2 regions of the Acidovorax sp. KPB24-07 genome follow, and region 1 is predicted to be linked to the other one. Evidence: predicted binding sites of a transcription regulator. Region 1 holds the regulator's gene; the other holds the start of a gene.
The links. The regulator FNR, encoded in region 1, switches genes on or off when oxygen is low (the NO sensors DNR and NnrR bind a similar motif). The targets are predictions, from matches to a motif close to TTGATNNNNATCAA.
Positions count from the first base shown of each region.

Region 2: AC27IQ_RS09345 (OmpW/AlkL family protein) is a predicted target of FNR. The motif match lies at 1,417-1,430, and genes of this name have one in related genera.

Region 1 is NZ_BAAJYS010000116.1:642-4,042, forward strand. It holds gene hemN (oxygen-independent coproporphyrinogen III oxidase) at 1-885, opposite strand, end outside; gene fnr (fumarate/nitrate reduction transcriptional regulator Fnr) at 1,063-1,782, shown strand; gene AC27IQ_RS13365 (hypothetical protein) at 1,814-2,107, opposite strand; gene AC27IQ_RS13370 (FixH family protein) at 2,153-2,437, opposite strand; gene ccoG (cytochrome c oxidase accessory protein CcoG) at 2,523-3,401, opposite strand, start outside.
Region 2 is NZ_BAAJYS010000058.1:4,747-8,147, reverse strand. It holds gene AC27IQ_RS09355 (class I SAM-dependent methyltransferase) at 1-128, opposite strand, end outside; gene AC27IQ_RS09350 (DUF808 domain-containing protein) at 365-1,357, shown strand; gene AC27IQ_RS09345 (OmpW/AlkL family protein) at 1,502-2,098, shown strand; gene AC27IQ_RS09340 (metal-dependent hydrolase) at 2,165-3,193, opposite strand.

The DNA.
Region 1 (3,401 bases):
CAGCGCGAAGTGGTCCATGCCCACATAGACGTAGCCGGCGTCCTGGAACGACCGCAGCGATTGCGACAGCATGGCCACCTTCGACGCCGCCAGCGGCAGATCCGCCGGCACGATGCGGCGCTGCGGCTTGAAGCGCTCGGGCAGGTGGGCGTAGGCATACAGCGCGATGCGGTCCGGCCGCAACCGGCCCACCTGCTCGAGCGTGCGCTCGAAGGACTCGGGTGTCTGCCGCGGCAGGCCGTAGATCAGGTCCACGTTGATGGACTCGAAGCCCAGCGCACGCGCGCTGGCCACCAGGTCGAAGACCTGGCTGGCCGGCTGGATGCGGTGCACGGCCTTCTGCACTTCGGGGTCGAAGTCCTGCACGCCGAAGCTCAGGCGGTTGAAGCCCAGCTCCGCCAGCAGCGCCAGCCGGCCCGCGTCCACCGTGCGCGGATCGATCTCGATCGAATACTCGCCGCCGGGCGCAAGCGTGAAGCTGCGCTGGAGCATGGCCATCAGCGACCGCAGGCCGTCATCCGACAGGAACGTCGGGCTCCCCCCGCCCAGGTGCAGCTGGCTCACCACCTGGCCCACGCCACACTGGGCCGTGTGCAGGTCGATCTCGCGGCTGAGATAGCGCAGGTACACCTCGGCCCGCTCGGGGTGGCGGGTGATGATCTTGTTGCAGGCGCAGTAGTAGCACAGCGACTCGCAAAAGGGAATGTGCACATACAGCGACAAGGGCAGTGCCTTGGCGGCCGACCCCAGGCGGCGCTGCTGCAGCGCGAGAACGTAGTCGTCCTGTCCGAAGGCCTCCACGAACCGGTCGGCGGTCGGGTAGGAGGTGTAGCGGGGGCCGGGCACGTCGAAGCGGCGCAGGAGTTCAGGGGTGACAGCGATCATGGGATTTCCTTGTGCCTGCCCAATGTGCCGCAGGCCCCGGGGGAAACCCTTGACCTGGGTCAAGGGTTCTGCAGGCGCACGCTGCCACAATTGATCCATGACAGGTGCCCGGCGTTCGCCCGGGCTCTACCACCCTGCCGGCCGCCCGCCCTCCCCTCACCACAAAGGCCTTTTCCCATGAATCCGCAAACCATCAAAGTGGCATGCTCGAACTGCAACCTTCGCGAGCTGTGCATGCCGCTGGGCCTGAACGATCAGCAACTGCAGCGGATCGACGACATCGTGGCCGTGCGCCGCAAGGTCAAGCGGGGGGCCACCCTGTTTCGCAATGGCGAGCCCTTCAGTTCGCTCTTCGCCATCCGCACCGGCTTCTTCAAGACGTGCGTGGCCACCGAAGACGGCCGCGACCAGGTCACGGGCTTTCAGATGGCCGGCGAGATCATCGGCCTGGACGGCATCGTCAGCGACCACCACACCTGCGACGCCGTCGCGCTGGAAGACGCCGAGGTCTGCGTCATGCCCTTTGACCGCATCGAGGAGCTGTCGCGCGAGGTCACGGCGCTGCAGCACCACGTGCACAAGATCATGAGCCGCGAGATCGTGCGCGAGCACGGCGTGATGCTGCTCCTGGGCAGCATGCGGGCGGAAGAGCGCCTGGCGGCCTTCCTGCTCAACCTGGTGCAGCGCCTGCATGCCCGGGGCTTCTCGCAGTCCGAACTCGTGCTGCGCATGACGCGCGAGGAAATCGGCAGCTACCTCGGCCTCAAGCTGGAGACGGTGAGCCGCACCTTCTCGAAGTTCGTCGAGGACGGCATCGTCGAGGTCAAGCAGCGCCACGTGCGCATCCTGGAGACCGCGGCGCTCAAGCGCATCGTGAACTCGCAGAACTGCCACTGAGCGGCCGGCCTGCGGCACCGGCGCTGGCATTTCATGCGCCCGGGTGGTGGCGCGCGCAGTCGGCGGGCCGGTCGGTCACGGGCACGGGGCAGCGGTTCAGTTCGAACGGCGACATGGCCAGCAGCGTGGTGAGTGCGCTCGACGCCATCGTCACCAGCCAGAAAGCGAAGAAGGCGATGGTGTAGACCCCCTCGCGCGAGAGCGCCAGCGGCCGTCCGAACCAGTGCATGTCCTGTGGGTCCACCAGGGCAAAGACCAGCATTTCCAGCACGCCCGCCATCAGGAAGGCGGGCCATGCAATCCACATGAGGCGTTGGGTCCACATTGCGCTTGTCTCCTCGTTTCGGGGGGTGGTGCGGACAGGCCGCCTTCAGCGCGGCTGGTCCTGCACGGGGGTGGCCGCATGGTTGCGCGCCTTCATGGCCGGGGCCAGGCTGTTCGGCGCGCCCTGCAGCGTCTTGTTGATCTCGATGCCCTGGCGGTAGTAGTCCTCGGCCACCACCGGGTCGGGGCGCACGACCGCCACCCACAGCGTGGTGAAACCCGCCACGACCACGATGGCCGGCCCGGCAATGACCATCCAGACGAAGCCGAACTTCCACCAGGGAGCGGCCGAAGGAAGGGGAGCCGGTGCGGCGGCGATAGGGGATGGCATGGTGTTCACTCCTGACAGGAAAAGAAGAAATGCGGTCGGAACAGCGGTCTGGCGCCTGAAACGGTGACGGTGTGGCCGGCGGCGCTCATCGCGGCACCAGGAAGACCGACTTCTCGGCGACATGGCCGCCCGAGCCCAGCGCCTGCACGTCGAACTGCACGGCATGCGATCCGGGCGGCGCGGAGCCGTAGGGGATCTGCAGGCGCACGGCCACCCAGCGGGACTCGGCCGCGCCGATCTCCACCTCGGCGTCGGACGCCACGCGCAGCCCCTGCAGCCCGCTCGCTCCGATGCGGTAGCGCTGGCCGGACTCGGTGGCATTCATGATCTGCAGGCGGTAGATGTTCTCCAGCTGCCCACCGGCCACGATGCGCGAGAGCGCGGCGCGGTCGCGCACCACGTCCACCTTAAGCGGCGTGCGCAGCACCAGGCTGGACAGCAGCCCCACGCACAGCGCCACCAGCAACGCGCTGTAGACCAGCACGCGGGGGCGCAGCACGCGGCGCAGCATCTGCGCCCGGCCCCAGCGAGCCGCCACGCCGTTCTGCGTGGAAAAGCGGATCAGCCCCCGCGGGTAGTGCATCTTGTCCATCACGGTGTTGCAGGCGTCCACGCACAGCCCGCAGCCAATGCACTCGTATTGCAGGCCGTTGCGGATGTCGATGCCCACCGGGCACACCTGCACGCACAGCGTGCAGTCGATGCAGTCGCCCAGGCCCCGGGCCTTGTAATCCACCGTCTTGGTGCGGGGACCGCGCGGCTCGCCGCGCGCGTCGTCGTAGGTGACGATGAGCGTGTCGCGGTCGAACATGGCGCTCTGGAACCGGGCATAGGGACACATGTACTTGCACACCTGCTCGCGCATGAAGCCGGCATTGCCGTAGGTGGCGAAGCCGTAGAACAGCACCCAGAAGATCTGCCAGCCGCCCTGCATCGCCAGGAGCTCGCCCGACAGTTGGCGGAT
Region 2 (3,401 bases), on a different contig from region 1:
GAGATGCCCAGGGTTTCGGCGTCGCCGAGGGGGTCGGAGAACTGCTGGCGGTCCAGCAGGGAGCGGATGACGAGGTCGTCGACGCCGGCGATGGCGATGTTTTCTTGCTTGGTCAGGTAGCCTGGCATGCGGCGGGAGCGAGAGCCCGCGTGCAGGACCCCGATATCGGTGGGAAGGCCACCAGTATGCGCCTTGCACCGACACGGACCCATCGCAGGGCGTTGCTATAGTGGGCGCCGCCTGGGCGACGGGCGCCAGGCTTTTCGGCCGGCATGCCCGGCCCGCGCGGCGTTCCCGTGGCCTTGCAGCCTTTCGCCGCCGTGCCCGTGGACCCGCTCCCTCCCTCGATTTTTTAAGGATTCCCATGGCCGGTGCCAGCCTTTTGACGCTGCTCGACGATATCGCCACCGTTCTGGACGACGTGGCCCTGATGACCAAGGTCGCTGCCAAGAAGAGTGCCGCCATGGCCGATGACGTGTCCGTCATGACCAAGGTGGCGGCGCAGAAAACCGCCGGCGTGCTGGGCGACGATCTGGCGCTCAATGCCCAGCAGGTCACGGGCGTGCGCGCCGATCGCGAGATTCCCGTGGTCTGGGCGGTGGCCAAGGGCTCGCTCGTCAACAAGGCCATCCTGGTGCCGGCCGCGCTGCTGATCAGCGCCTTCATTCCCTGGGCGGTGACGCCGCTGCTCATGGTGGGCGGCGCGTTCCTGTGCTTCGAGGGTGCGGAGAAGCTGGCGCACCGGTTCCTGCCCCACGGCGATGCCCCCAAGGAAGAGGCGGGCCGCGAGGCGCATGCCCTGGCCAACGCCAACCCGGCGGTGGACATCGCCGCCTTCGAGAAGGACAAGGTCAAGGGCGCGGTGCGCACCGACTTCATCCTGTCCGCCGAGATCATCGCCATCACGCTGGGCACGGTCGCCAGCGCCCCGTTCGGGCAGCAGGTGGCCGTGCTGGCCGGCATCGCGCTCATCATGACAGTGGGCGTGTACGGCCTGGTGGCCGGCATCGTCAAGCTGGACGACCTGGGCCTGTGGCTCACCCGCAAGACGGGTCGCGCCGCACAGGCGCTGGGCCGCGGCATCGTGGCCGCCGCGCCCTGGCTCATGAAGGTGCTCTCGGTCGCCGGCACGGCAGCCATGTTCCTCGTGGGCGGCGGCATTCTGGTGCATGGCGTGCCCGTCGTCCACCACGCGGTCGAGGGCCTGGCCACATCGGCGGCCCAGTGGCCGGCGGGCGGCCTGTGGCGCGTGCTGGTGCCCAACCTGCTCAATGCGGTGGTGGGCATCGTGGCCGGTGCCGCAGTGCTGGCGGTAGTCACGCTGGTGCAGCGCATGCGGGGCAAGGGCGCGCACTGAGAGCGGGGAGGAGGGCGCTTTGCGGCCCTCGTGGCGCTGCGGCACAACCTGCCGGCGGTTTGATCCATGGCAAGGCCGCCCGGGCCGTTTGCCGGCCCAATGCATGCACGGGGGTCGTCCCCGTTCAACGCATCGAGTTTCCGTATGAAAAAAAACCTGCTGGCCCTGGCCGTGCTGTGCGCATTGACCTCCGGCGCCGCCTTCGCGCAAACGGCGGAAGGCCCCTGGCTCGTTCGTGCGCGTGCCGTGAACCTGGATTCCTCCAACAAGGACAGCACCGGCCTGGGCCTGTCGATCAACGACAAGACGCTGCCTGAAGTCGACATCTCCTATTTCTTCAACCGCAACATCGCCGCCGAGCTGGTGCTGACCGTGCCCCAGAAGCAGCGGCTGTCCTCCAGCGCCCTGAACGCGCAGATCGGCACGCTCAAGCACCTGCCGCCTTCGCTGATGCTGCAGTACCACTTCGACACCGCGGGCTTTCGTCCCTACGTGGGCGCTGGCGTGAACTACACGCGGTTTTCCAGCGTGCGCCTGCCCGCTGGTGTGAGCATCGACAAGAGCAGCTGGGGCGGCGCCCTGCAGGTCGGCGTGGACATTCCCCTCACCAAGAACCTGGTGCTGAACTTCGACGTGAAGAAGGTCTACATCCAGACCGACGTGTTCGCAGCCGGTGCCAAGCTGGGCACCTTCAAGATCGATCCCGTGCTGGCCGGCGTGGGCCTGGGTTGGCGGTTCTGACCGTGGGCCGCGGGTGCGGCCACTGACAGACTGGTGGGGAAAGCCGGCGCGTGGCGCCGGCTTTTTTCATGGGGCCGTGCCGGCACCGAACGGCCCCGAGCCGCCCGCATGCCCCCACATGCGCCGCCACAGCGCGGCGAGGGCCGTGCCGATGTCCGGGCGCTGTCCGCGCAGCGCCACCTCGGGCTGGCCGGCATCCAGCTGCGCGGGCGTGCCGAGATCGAACTGGAAGCTGTAGTCGGGCTCCTGTCCCAGGCGCAGATCGGTCAGGAAGACGCGGCCGTCCCGCGAACGCATGCGATAGAAGCCGTGGCTGAAGCGCGCCACCCGCTGTACGTCCGGCACGGTCCCGTAGCGCTGGATCAGCGGGGCCCCGCGCTCGTGCACCGTCCATTGCATAGGCCTGTTGCCGTCGGCCAGGGCATAGAAGCCTTCGGCATATTGGGTGGGCGTGACCGCCACCACGCGCCACAGCAGGGTGTTGAACGGGGTGGGTGTCACCAGCACCGTCTGCACCGGCAGGCCCTGCATGCGCAGCGAGGCCATCGCCACGCCGGTGACGTGCTGCTGCACGCCCACGCTCCACGCCAGGTAGAGCGTGCTGAGCACCAGGCCCCAGCGGTTCCAGCGGGCCCCGACCGGCGGGCCGCTCGCCAGCGCGGCGACCACGCCGACGATCAGCGGCACGGTGTACAGCGGGTCGATGATGAAGATGCTGCCCACCCCGTACGGGTGGCTGGTGAACGGCTTCCACAACTGGGTGCCGTACACCGTCATGCCATCCAGCAGCGGGTGGGTGACGAGCGCGAGCCACATCGCCAGCCACCACCTTCGCCAGCCGGCCTGCTCGCCATGCAGGCGCGCCACCAGCGCGCCCAGGGGCAGCGAAAACAGGCTGAGGTACAGCAGGGCATGGCTTTCCGCCCGGTGCTCGACCATGTTGGCAATGGCATTGCCGTGGTCGATGAAGGCGTCCAGGTCGGGCAGCGTGCCCGCCACCGCACCCCACAGCGCGGCTTTCCAGGGGGCGGTGCGCCGGCCCATCACGGCGAGGGAAACGGCGGAACCAAGGGCGATCTGGGTCAGGGAATCCATGGCAGCGAAGCAGGCCGTGGTAGCCGGCCGGTGGTGTCGATCGGCGGAGTGTGGCGCAGCCGCGCGGGCGCGCCATGGGGCCTGCGAAAAAAACCGTGCGGTGGCGGGGATGATGGTCATGCGTGTCCCGTAAAGCGCAGCCGATGCGCTGCCGGATGGCGCTGATGGATTTGCGGACGTGTCCTACATCCGGGTGGCGGGGCGTCTG